One region of the Alishewanella sp. BS5-314 genome, then DNA from elsewhere that is predicted to be linked to it. Evidence: predicted binding sites of a transcription regulator. Region 1 holds the regulator's gene; the other holds the start of a gene.
What was found. Region 1 encodes LexA, which represses DNA repair genes until DNA is damaged. Its sites were predicted from a motif close to TACTGTATNNNNATACAGTA; they were not measured.
Positions count from the first base shown of each region.

Region 1 (4,200 bases):
GGATTTAACCACTGCGGTTTAGGTGCTTCCAGTGGGTTAATTTCACTTTTCCACGCTGGCACTTGCTGGCTCAGATACTGGTTCAGTGAAATCGGCTCGCCAAAGTTGACATAGCCATAGCCATAATCGCGCAGATTACGGATTGCCTTCAGTACGCCAAACACCGATTCTTTTTGCTTACCTGAGCCCTGCAGTTCGCTAAGGTAGGTATTGACCTCCATCACATGCTCGTAACCCAGATACACCGGTACCAGCGTGACCGGGCGATCGATACCGCGTAGCATCGACTGTACTGTCATCGCCAGCATGCCGGTTTTGGGCTGCAACAGCCGGCCGGTGCGGCTGCGACCGCCTTCAGTGTAATACTTGACGGCATAACCTTTGATAAACAACAAACTCAGGTATTCACGGAATACGGCTGAGTACAGCTTGTTGCCACTAAAGCTGCGTCGGATAAAGAAAGCGCCACCGCGGCGGAAAATGGTACCGGCTGGCCAGAAGTTCAGATTAATACCGGCCGCAATATGCGGCGGCACCAGGCCCTGATGATAGATGATGTAGCTAAGTAATAAGTAATCCATATGGCTGCGGTGACAGGGGACATAGACAATTTCGTGCCCTTTTTGTGCCAGCTCGCGCAGCTGATCGGCATTTTTTACCTTGATACCGTAGTAGAGTTTTTGCCATAACCAGCTAAGGATACGGTCGCCAAAGCGCAGTGTCGAGGTGCGGTAGTCTGCGGCAATTTCCTGCAATAACTTGCGGGCTTCCTGCTGGGCCGCCTGATAACTGATGCGTTTAGTCTCGGCCTCGTCGGCAATGGCCTTTTTCAGCGCCGGTGAAGCCAATAACGCATTAAATAACTGATTACGTTGCATCAGTTTGGGCCCGGTTGCCGCCAGCCGTTGCCGGTAAAAGTGGATCCGCGACATCCGTAACAGTTTACGCGCCGTTTCCGGTGCGGAACCAAACTGGGCCGCCATTTGTTGCAGATCCACGGGTTTACTCAGTCGCACCAGCGTATGGCGTCCGGAAATTAGCACAATAAGTAATTTTGCCAGCCAGTTTGGTGAGTGTGCTTCGCCAATCAGCCATTTAATGCTGTTCTCTTTACCCGGTGCCCGGCCCCATAAAATGGCAGCCGGCATTAACTGCGCTCTTAGCTCAGGCTGTGCCAGATGGGCGGCTAACAATTGCTGGCCTTGTTGCAGGGCCCGGGTTTTGCCACGCCCGCCGATCAGCCGGTGTGGTTGCTCCAGAAACAGGGTTCGTGGTAATAGCTGTGACCCTAATTGCACCTTCGATAGCGGATCAGGTAATTGTAACTGCTGACATACCCGGCGTAAGGTTGCCAAATCGCTGGCGGACTCAGTATGGCAGATATACAGCAAGGGCCGTCCGGGCTCGACTCCAAGCGCATGCAGAGGATTATCGGGCACAATTTTATATTTCACCAACAGCCGGATGGGCCATCGTAACAGTTTGGTAAACAGCTTAAAGCCTGACAACATAACCTTACTGACCTGAAAAAAATGGGCGCTAAGAATAGCATAGCTGATCATAGCAGCAAGTTTTGTTCGCGCTGAAAACTTGGCAAGGCCAGAAAGACTGTATATACTCACAGTAAATACTGTATGGGTAGCCAGCATGAACAGACCTCTTACTCCACGACAGGCAGAAATTCTGCAGCTGATTAAGGATTATCAACAGGAAACCGGTATGCCGCCGACGCGGGCAGAAATTGCCGTGCGGCTGGGCTTTAAGTCAGCTAACGCAGCGGAAGAACATTTAAAAGCTCTGGCCAAGAAAGGTGTGATCGCGATGTTACCCGGCACCTCTCGTGGGATCCGTTTACTGGAAGAGGACGCGCCCCCGGAGCAACTGGGTTTGCCATTAATTGGTAAAGTCGCCGCCGGTCAGCCGATCCTGGCAGCAGAGCATGTCCAGGATCATTACCAGATCGATGCCAACCTGTTTAAACCGCATGCTGATTTCTTATTGCGGGTGCAAGGTATGAGTATGCAGGATATCGGTATTCTGGATGGCGACTTACTGGCCGTGCACAAAACCCAGCAGGCGCAGCCAGGTCAGGTCATCGTCGCGCGGGTCGATGATGAAGTCACGGTAAAACGCTTTCAGCGCGATGGCCATCAGGTATTGCTGTTACCGGAAAATCCGGATTTTGAGGTGATAAAAGTTGACTTGCGACAGCAATTTTTCGCCATAGAAGGCTTGGCAGTTGGGGTGATCCGTAACGGTAGCTGGTTATAATTTATAAAATTTCTCAATAGCTTATTTTTAAAAGTGCTGGTATGACCTGTTGGTTTTATCGGCACTTTTGCATTTTAGGGGTTTACATAATCTTCATCCTGGATAATTCTTAGACGGTAGCCGGCGAAAAAATAACAACAGGTGTGCCGCTACTGATTTCAGCGCTAGCCTCGAAATCAACCCAAGAACAATAACAATAATAAATTGCGAAACTTATATCCCCGAATCTTTAAGGATGAAGGGTATAGCACATAGATTCGGTTGGGTGGGTAGTAAAAAAACCGTGTAGTTCTGTGTACTTGGTTTCTGCAATTTGCTTTGCAAATGACAGAGGAGAAGTACAGTGACAAACGCGCGTTGTCTGCTTTGGTCGCTGCCGACCCTGCTTTTTGCCGCATCGGCAAATGCATCAACATCCATGCCTTTAAATATGACCCGGGGCGTTACGGAAATTAGTCAGCAGGTTTATCAACTGCATATGACAATTTTCTGGATTTGTTGCGTTATCGGTGCAGTGGTGTTTGGGATCATGTTCTGGTCCATCATTCGCCACCGCAAAGCGCGGGGAGTGCAGCCGGCTCAGTTTCACGAAAGCACTAAGGTTGAAATTCTGTGGACCGCCATTCCGGTGGTGATTCTGATTGGTATGGCAATACCTGCCACCAAAACCTTAATCGCGATGGAAGATACCTCGGCTGCAGATGTCACCGTATTAGTGACGGGCTCGCAGTGGAAGTGGCATTACAAATATCTTGATCATGAGATCGAATATTTCTCCCTGTTGGCTACCCCACGTGAGCAAATTGCTAACAAGCTGGCCAAAGGCGAGAACTATCTGCTGGAAGTTGACCGGCCGCTGGTGATCCCCACCGGTAAAAAAGTTCGCTTTCTGATGACCTCTGACGACGTGATTCACTCCTGGTGGGTGCCCGCCTTCGCCGTTAAAAAAGATGCTAACCCCGGCTTTATTAATGAAGCCTGGACCCGGGTTGATGAGCCTGGCATTTATCGTGGTCAGTGTGCTGAGCTCTGCGGTAAAGATCATGGCTTTATGCCAGTAGTAGTGATTGCGAAAGAGCCTGCGGATTACCAGGCCTGGGTGGTACAGGAAGAAGCCCGTATTGCCGCAGCAAAGGCAGCAGAGCGTGAATTACTGGCGATGAATATGGACATGGCAGAACTGATGGCTACCGGTGAACGGGTGTATCAGGGCTGGTGTGTTGCCTGTCATCAGGCCAGCGGTAACGGTTTACCCGGCATCTTCCCGGCGATCCGCGGCAGTCAGCTGGTGCTGAATGACCGGCGCGCCCATATCGATATTATCGTCAATGGTAAACCTGGTACGGCGATGCAGGCCTTTGGCCGGCAGCTCAGCCTGAAAGAACTGGCCGCGGTCATTACCTATACCCGCAATGCCTTTGATAATAATACCGGTGATGCCGTGCAGGCTGCGGATGTTTACGCTGTGCAGCAGGGTAAGGGAGAGTAAGCGATGTCAGCTATTACACATGAACACGAGCATGACCATGATCATGACCATAAGCCAACCGGGATAAAACGCTGGCTGTTTACTACTAACCATAAAGATATCGGTACCATGTATCTGGTGTTTGCTTTAGTGATGTTCTTTATCGGTGGCAGCATGGCGATGGTGATCCGGTTGGAACTGTTCCAACCCGGCATGCAGTTTGTTGAGCCGCAATTTTTTAATCAGATGACCACAGTACATGGTCTGATTATGGTGTTTGGGGCGGTGATGCCAGCCTTTACCGGCTTGGCGAACTGGATGATCCCGATGATGATTGGCGCCCCGGATATGGCGTTGCCCCGAATGAATAACTGGAGCTTCTGGATCCTGCCGTTTGCGTTTCTGATCCTGTTGCTGAGTTTGTTTATGCCGGGTGGTGGTCCGGATTTCGGCTGGACCTT
Region 1 is NZ_JACEHJ010000001.1:885,967-890,166, reverse strand. Features, by position in the region: gene plsB (glycerol-3-phosphate 1-O-acyltransferase PlsB) at 1-1,511, opposite strand, end outside; gene lexA (transcriptional repressor LexA) at 1,648-2,271, shown strand; gene coxB (cytochrome c oxidase subunit II) at 2,690-3,760, shown strand; gene ctaD (cytochrome c oxidase subunit I) at 3,764-4,200, shown strand, end outside.

Region 2 (4,200 bases), on a different contig from region 1:
TGAAACGCCAGCCAGACATTATCGTGGCCACGCCTGGTCGCTTTGTTGATCACCTGGAGCATAAGTCGGTATTTTTACAGGGCCTGGAAATGCTGATCCTCGATGAAGCGGATCGGATGCTGGATCTGGGTTTCTTGCCACAACTGACCATCATTAATAAAGCCGCCGCTCACCGCTTACGGCAGACCTTGTTGTTTTCCGCCACGCTCGAGCATACCGACTTAGATGCGTTATCGCTGGCGCTGTTAATGAATCCGTTTCGGGTTAGTGTAAATAGCGGGCACGAGATACATAGTGATATCAGTCAGCGCTTTTATTTTGCCGATCATTTAACGCACAAAGAAGCGCTGCTAGCGAAGTTGTTACAGCAGGAAAGCCTGAAGCAATTGATTATCTTTACCGCAACCCGCGACGATGCCGGCCGGCTGGCCGAGTTTTGTCAGCAAGCCGGTTTGCCCGCTATCGGGCTAAGTGCGCGTTTAAATCAGGCACAGCGTAATAAAGTGATGCAGGATTTCGCCAGCGGCAAGTATCAGGTGTTGGTCACGACCGATTTGGCCTCGCGCGGCTTGGATCTGTTGCAAGTATCGCATGTCATTAACTTCGATTTGCCAAAACATCCGGAAGAATATGTACACCGCATAGGGCGTACCGGTCGTGCTGGTGCCAAGGGGACCGCAATCTCGCTGGTGGGGCCAAAGGATTGGTCAGCACTACAGAAAATAGAAGCCTTCTTGCGACGGCCAGCAGAATTCAGTGCCCTGGAGGGGTTGGCAGCACGCTTTAATGGTCAGCCGGTAGTTAAGGTGGCGCCGAAGAAAGCCGCGCAAACTAAGCTGACTAAACCAGGTGCTGGCAAGGCAGCACGGGTAGCGGCAAAACCTGCCGCCAGCCCAGCGGACACGGGCAAGCGTTTCTTTCAGGGCGGCGATGATGGCAGTGCACCGGTGCGGCGGAAAAAAATTCAGCCGGAGTGATTATTTTTTCAACATCTGCTGCTACACTCAAAAGGTGACATAGCAAAACTTGCCATGTCGCCGGTACGGCCTGTGCAGCAACGAAAGTTCTGCTCGCTCCGGTATTTATGTTGACCACAGCATCAGCGCCACTGATAATGCGGTTGAATATCTATCAGCTCGATTACCTGGCCGGTAATATTTAAGACGCCGGAGCTCCGGCAAACTTTTGTTTAAGTAAGAGAATGTTATGTCACAGTTAATTTCTGGTACAGTGAAGTGGTTCAACGAGGAAAAAGGTTTTGGTTTTATCGCCCGTGACGGCGGCAAAGACGTGTTTGTACACTTCCGCGCCATCAACGGCACTGGTCGTAAAACGCTGGTTGAAGGTCAGAAAGTAACTTTCGAAGTTACTGAAGGTCAAAAAGGCCCACAGGCTGAAAACGTCACTGTTACCGGTTAATTAGTCTCGTTTTTGTAAAAGAGCCGGCCTAGCGCCGGCTTTTTATTGCAGCCGACTTTATTGCCGGTTTAGTTGGCACTGCTGCTATGCTTTAAACCTGCAGGCTTAACCAGGCAGACAGACTGCACTATTATTAAATTCATTAGGATGCGTTAGCGCCACCTCAAATGGCAGACTTAACTGCTCTTCGCACTGTGTTTTAAAGCCCAATTGCAATCCCAGCAAGCGAATACCCTGATCCGCGCGTCTTTGCCAGGCCTGTGCTAACAGCTCGTTTAGTAAAACCGGATCCAGATGCTGGCTTTGCGTCTCGACTGTGGTCAGCCGAAAATCACTAAACTTTAATTTCACGCCGATTTTGGCCAGTAAATGCGCCTTGCCGCTTTGCTCGAGCCGGCATTGTAAATCCGGCAATAACTGTTGCAGCATCTGCTGGGCGTCAGTTAGCTGGTGTAAATCGCTGGCCAGGGTGCGCTCCACCGCAACCGATTTGCGCTCCCGGCTCGGTTGCACCTCCCGCAGATCGATACCCTGACAGCGCTCTAATAAACTGGCAGTTTGACTGCCGAACTCTTTGAGTAGGGCGCTTAGTAACGGCAGCGGCACTTCACCACCCGGCGGTACGATATCGCGGCAAAATTGCAATCCCAGCCTGGCCAGTTTCTCTGCTGCCTTAGGGCCGACACCGGGAATTTTGCGTAGTGGCAGAGCGGCAACAAAGTCAGCTACCTTAGCCGGCGTTAACACAAAAAGCCCATCCGGCTTATTTTCATCACTGGCAATTTTTGCCAGAAATTTATTTGGTGCCACCCCGGCGGAGACGGTCAGACCGGTTTCCGCGAACACGCTACGGCGGATATCTTCGGCAATCAGTGTCGCGCTGCCGGCAAAATGTGGGCTGGCACTGACATCAAGATAGGCTTCATCCAGGGATAAGGGTTCGACTAACGGCGTGTAGCGCAAAAAAATCTGGCGGATCTGCTTACTGACTGCCTGATATTTATCCATATTGCCGCGGACAAAAGTCAGCTGTGGGCAACGCTTTAACGCCTCATGACTGGACATCGCGGAGCGCACACCAAAGGCCCGCGCCGGATAATTACAGGTGGCGACAACACCCCGTTTACCGTCACTGCCGATGGCAAGCGGAATATCACGCAGCCGCGGATTATCGCGCATCTCCACGGCGGCGAAGAAGCAGTCCATATCCAGATGAATAATTTTCCGCGTCGAAGTCATCGTTACTTACAGCGCTGTATGAATAACCAGTAATGTAGCCGATGGTCGCGGCTTTGGCAACTTTGCTGCACATTTTTAGCCTGGTAAAAACGGCGCGGGTGGCAGATTTTGTTTTGCAGAAGTCTGGACGGCTGTTTTTTCGGTGCAACAATTTTTATTTCAGGGTAGAATAGCCGCCAGTTTTTCAGACTGTCGTTAACGTTAAGCGTGATAGCCGCGCCCAGGAGAAAGCATGTTAAAGCGTGATATGAATATTGCGGATTTTGATCCGGAATTATGGCAATCCATGGTTCAGGAAACTGAGCGGCAGGAGGCTCACATTGAGCTGATCGCGTCAGAAAACTATGCCAGCCCCCGGGTGCTGCAGGCGCAAGGTTCACAATTAACCAATAAATATGCTGAAGGTTATCCGCACAAACGTTACTACGGCGGCTGTGAATATGTGGATATCGCGGAAGATTTAGCCATTGCCCGCGCGAAAGAATTATTTGGTGCTGACTACGCCAACGTGCAACCGCACTCAGGTTCGCAGGCGAACTCTGCGGTATTCCTGGCCTTATTAAATGCTGGCGATACCATTCTGGGCATGAGTTTGGCCCATGGCGGTCACCTGACGCACGGTGCCACAGTAAGCGCCTCGGGTAAGCTCTATCACGCGGTACAGTACGGTCTGCATCCTGAAACCGGTGTGATTGATTATGATCAGGCTGAAGCCCTGGCCTTAGAGCACAAGCCGAAGCTGATTATTGCCGGCTTCTCGGCATACTCAGGTATTGTTGACTGGCAGCGCTTCCGTGAGATTGCGGATAAAGTCGGTGCCTACCTGATGGTGGATATGGCGCACGTTGCCGGTCTGGTGGCGGCGGGTCTGTATCCAAACCCGGTACCTATCGCCGATGTGGTGACCACCACCACCCATAAAACCCTGGCCGGCCCTCGTGGCGGTCTGATCCTGGCCCGGAAGAATGAAGCCATTGAGAAGAAACTGAATTCAGCAGTTTTCCCGGGCGGACAGGGTGGCCCGTTAATGCATGTCATCGCGGCGAAAGCGGTAGCCTTTAAAGAAGCGCTGCAGCCGGAATTTAAAGTTTATCAGCAGCAGGTGCTGGTAAACGCTAAAGCTATGTGTGCTGAGATGATCAGCCGTGGCTATAAGATCGTATCCGGTGGGACCGAGAACCATCTGTTCCTGATGGATCTGATTGATAAAGATATCACCGGTAAAGATGCCGATGCCTGGTTAGGGCAGGCGCATATTACGGTAAACAAGAACTCAGTACCGAACGACCCGCGTTCGCCATTTGTTACCAGCGGTCTGCGCATCGGTACTCCGGCCATTACCCGCCGTGGTTTTAAAGAAGCCGAAGCGCGTCTGGTTGCCAGCCTGATTTGTGATGTGCTGGATAGCCGTGGTGACGAGGCGGTAATTGCCAGGGTACGGGCTCAGGTGGCTGAAGTCTGTGGCCGCTTCCCGGTTTATGCCTAAGGCATAACTCGTGCTATGCTGTGATGGCCGCTAATGCGGCCATTCTTTTATGCAAA
Region 2 is NZ_JACEHJ010000002.1:1,611,275-1,615,474, reverse strand. Features, by position in the region: gene H1D31_RS11910 (DEAD/DEAH box helicase) at 1-977, shown strand, start outside; gene H1D31_RS11905 (cold-shock protein) at 1,207-1,419, shown strand; gene dinB (DNA polymerase IV) at 1,525-2,658, opposite strand; gene glyA (serine hydroxymethyltransferase) at 2,891-4,144, shown strand.
Region 2: the regulator LexA is predicted to act here: its motif matches at 2,671-2,690, upstream of dinB (DNA polymerase IV).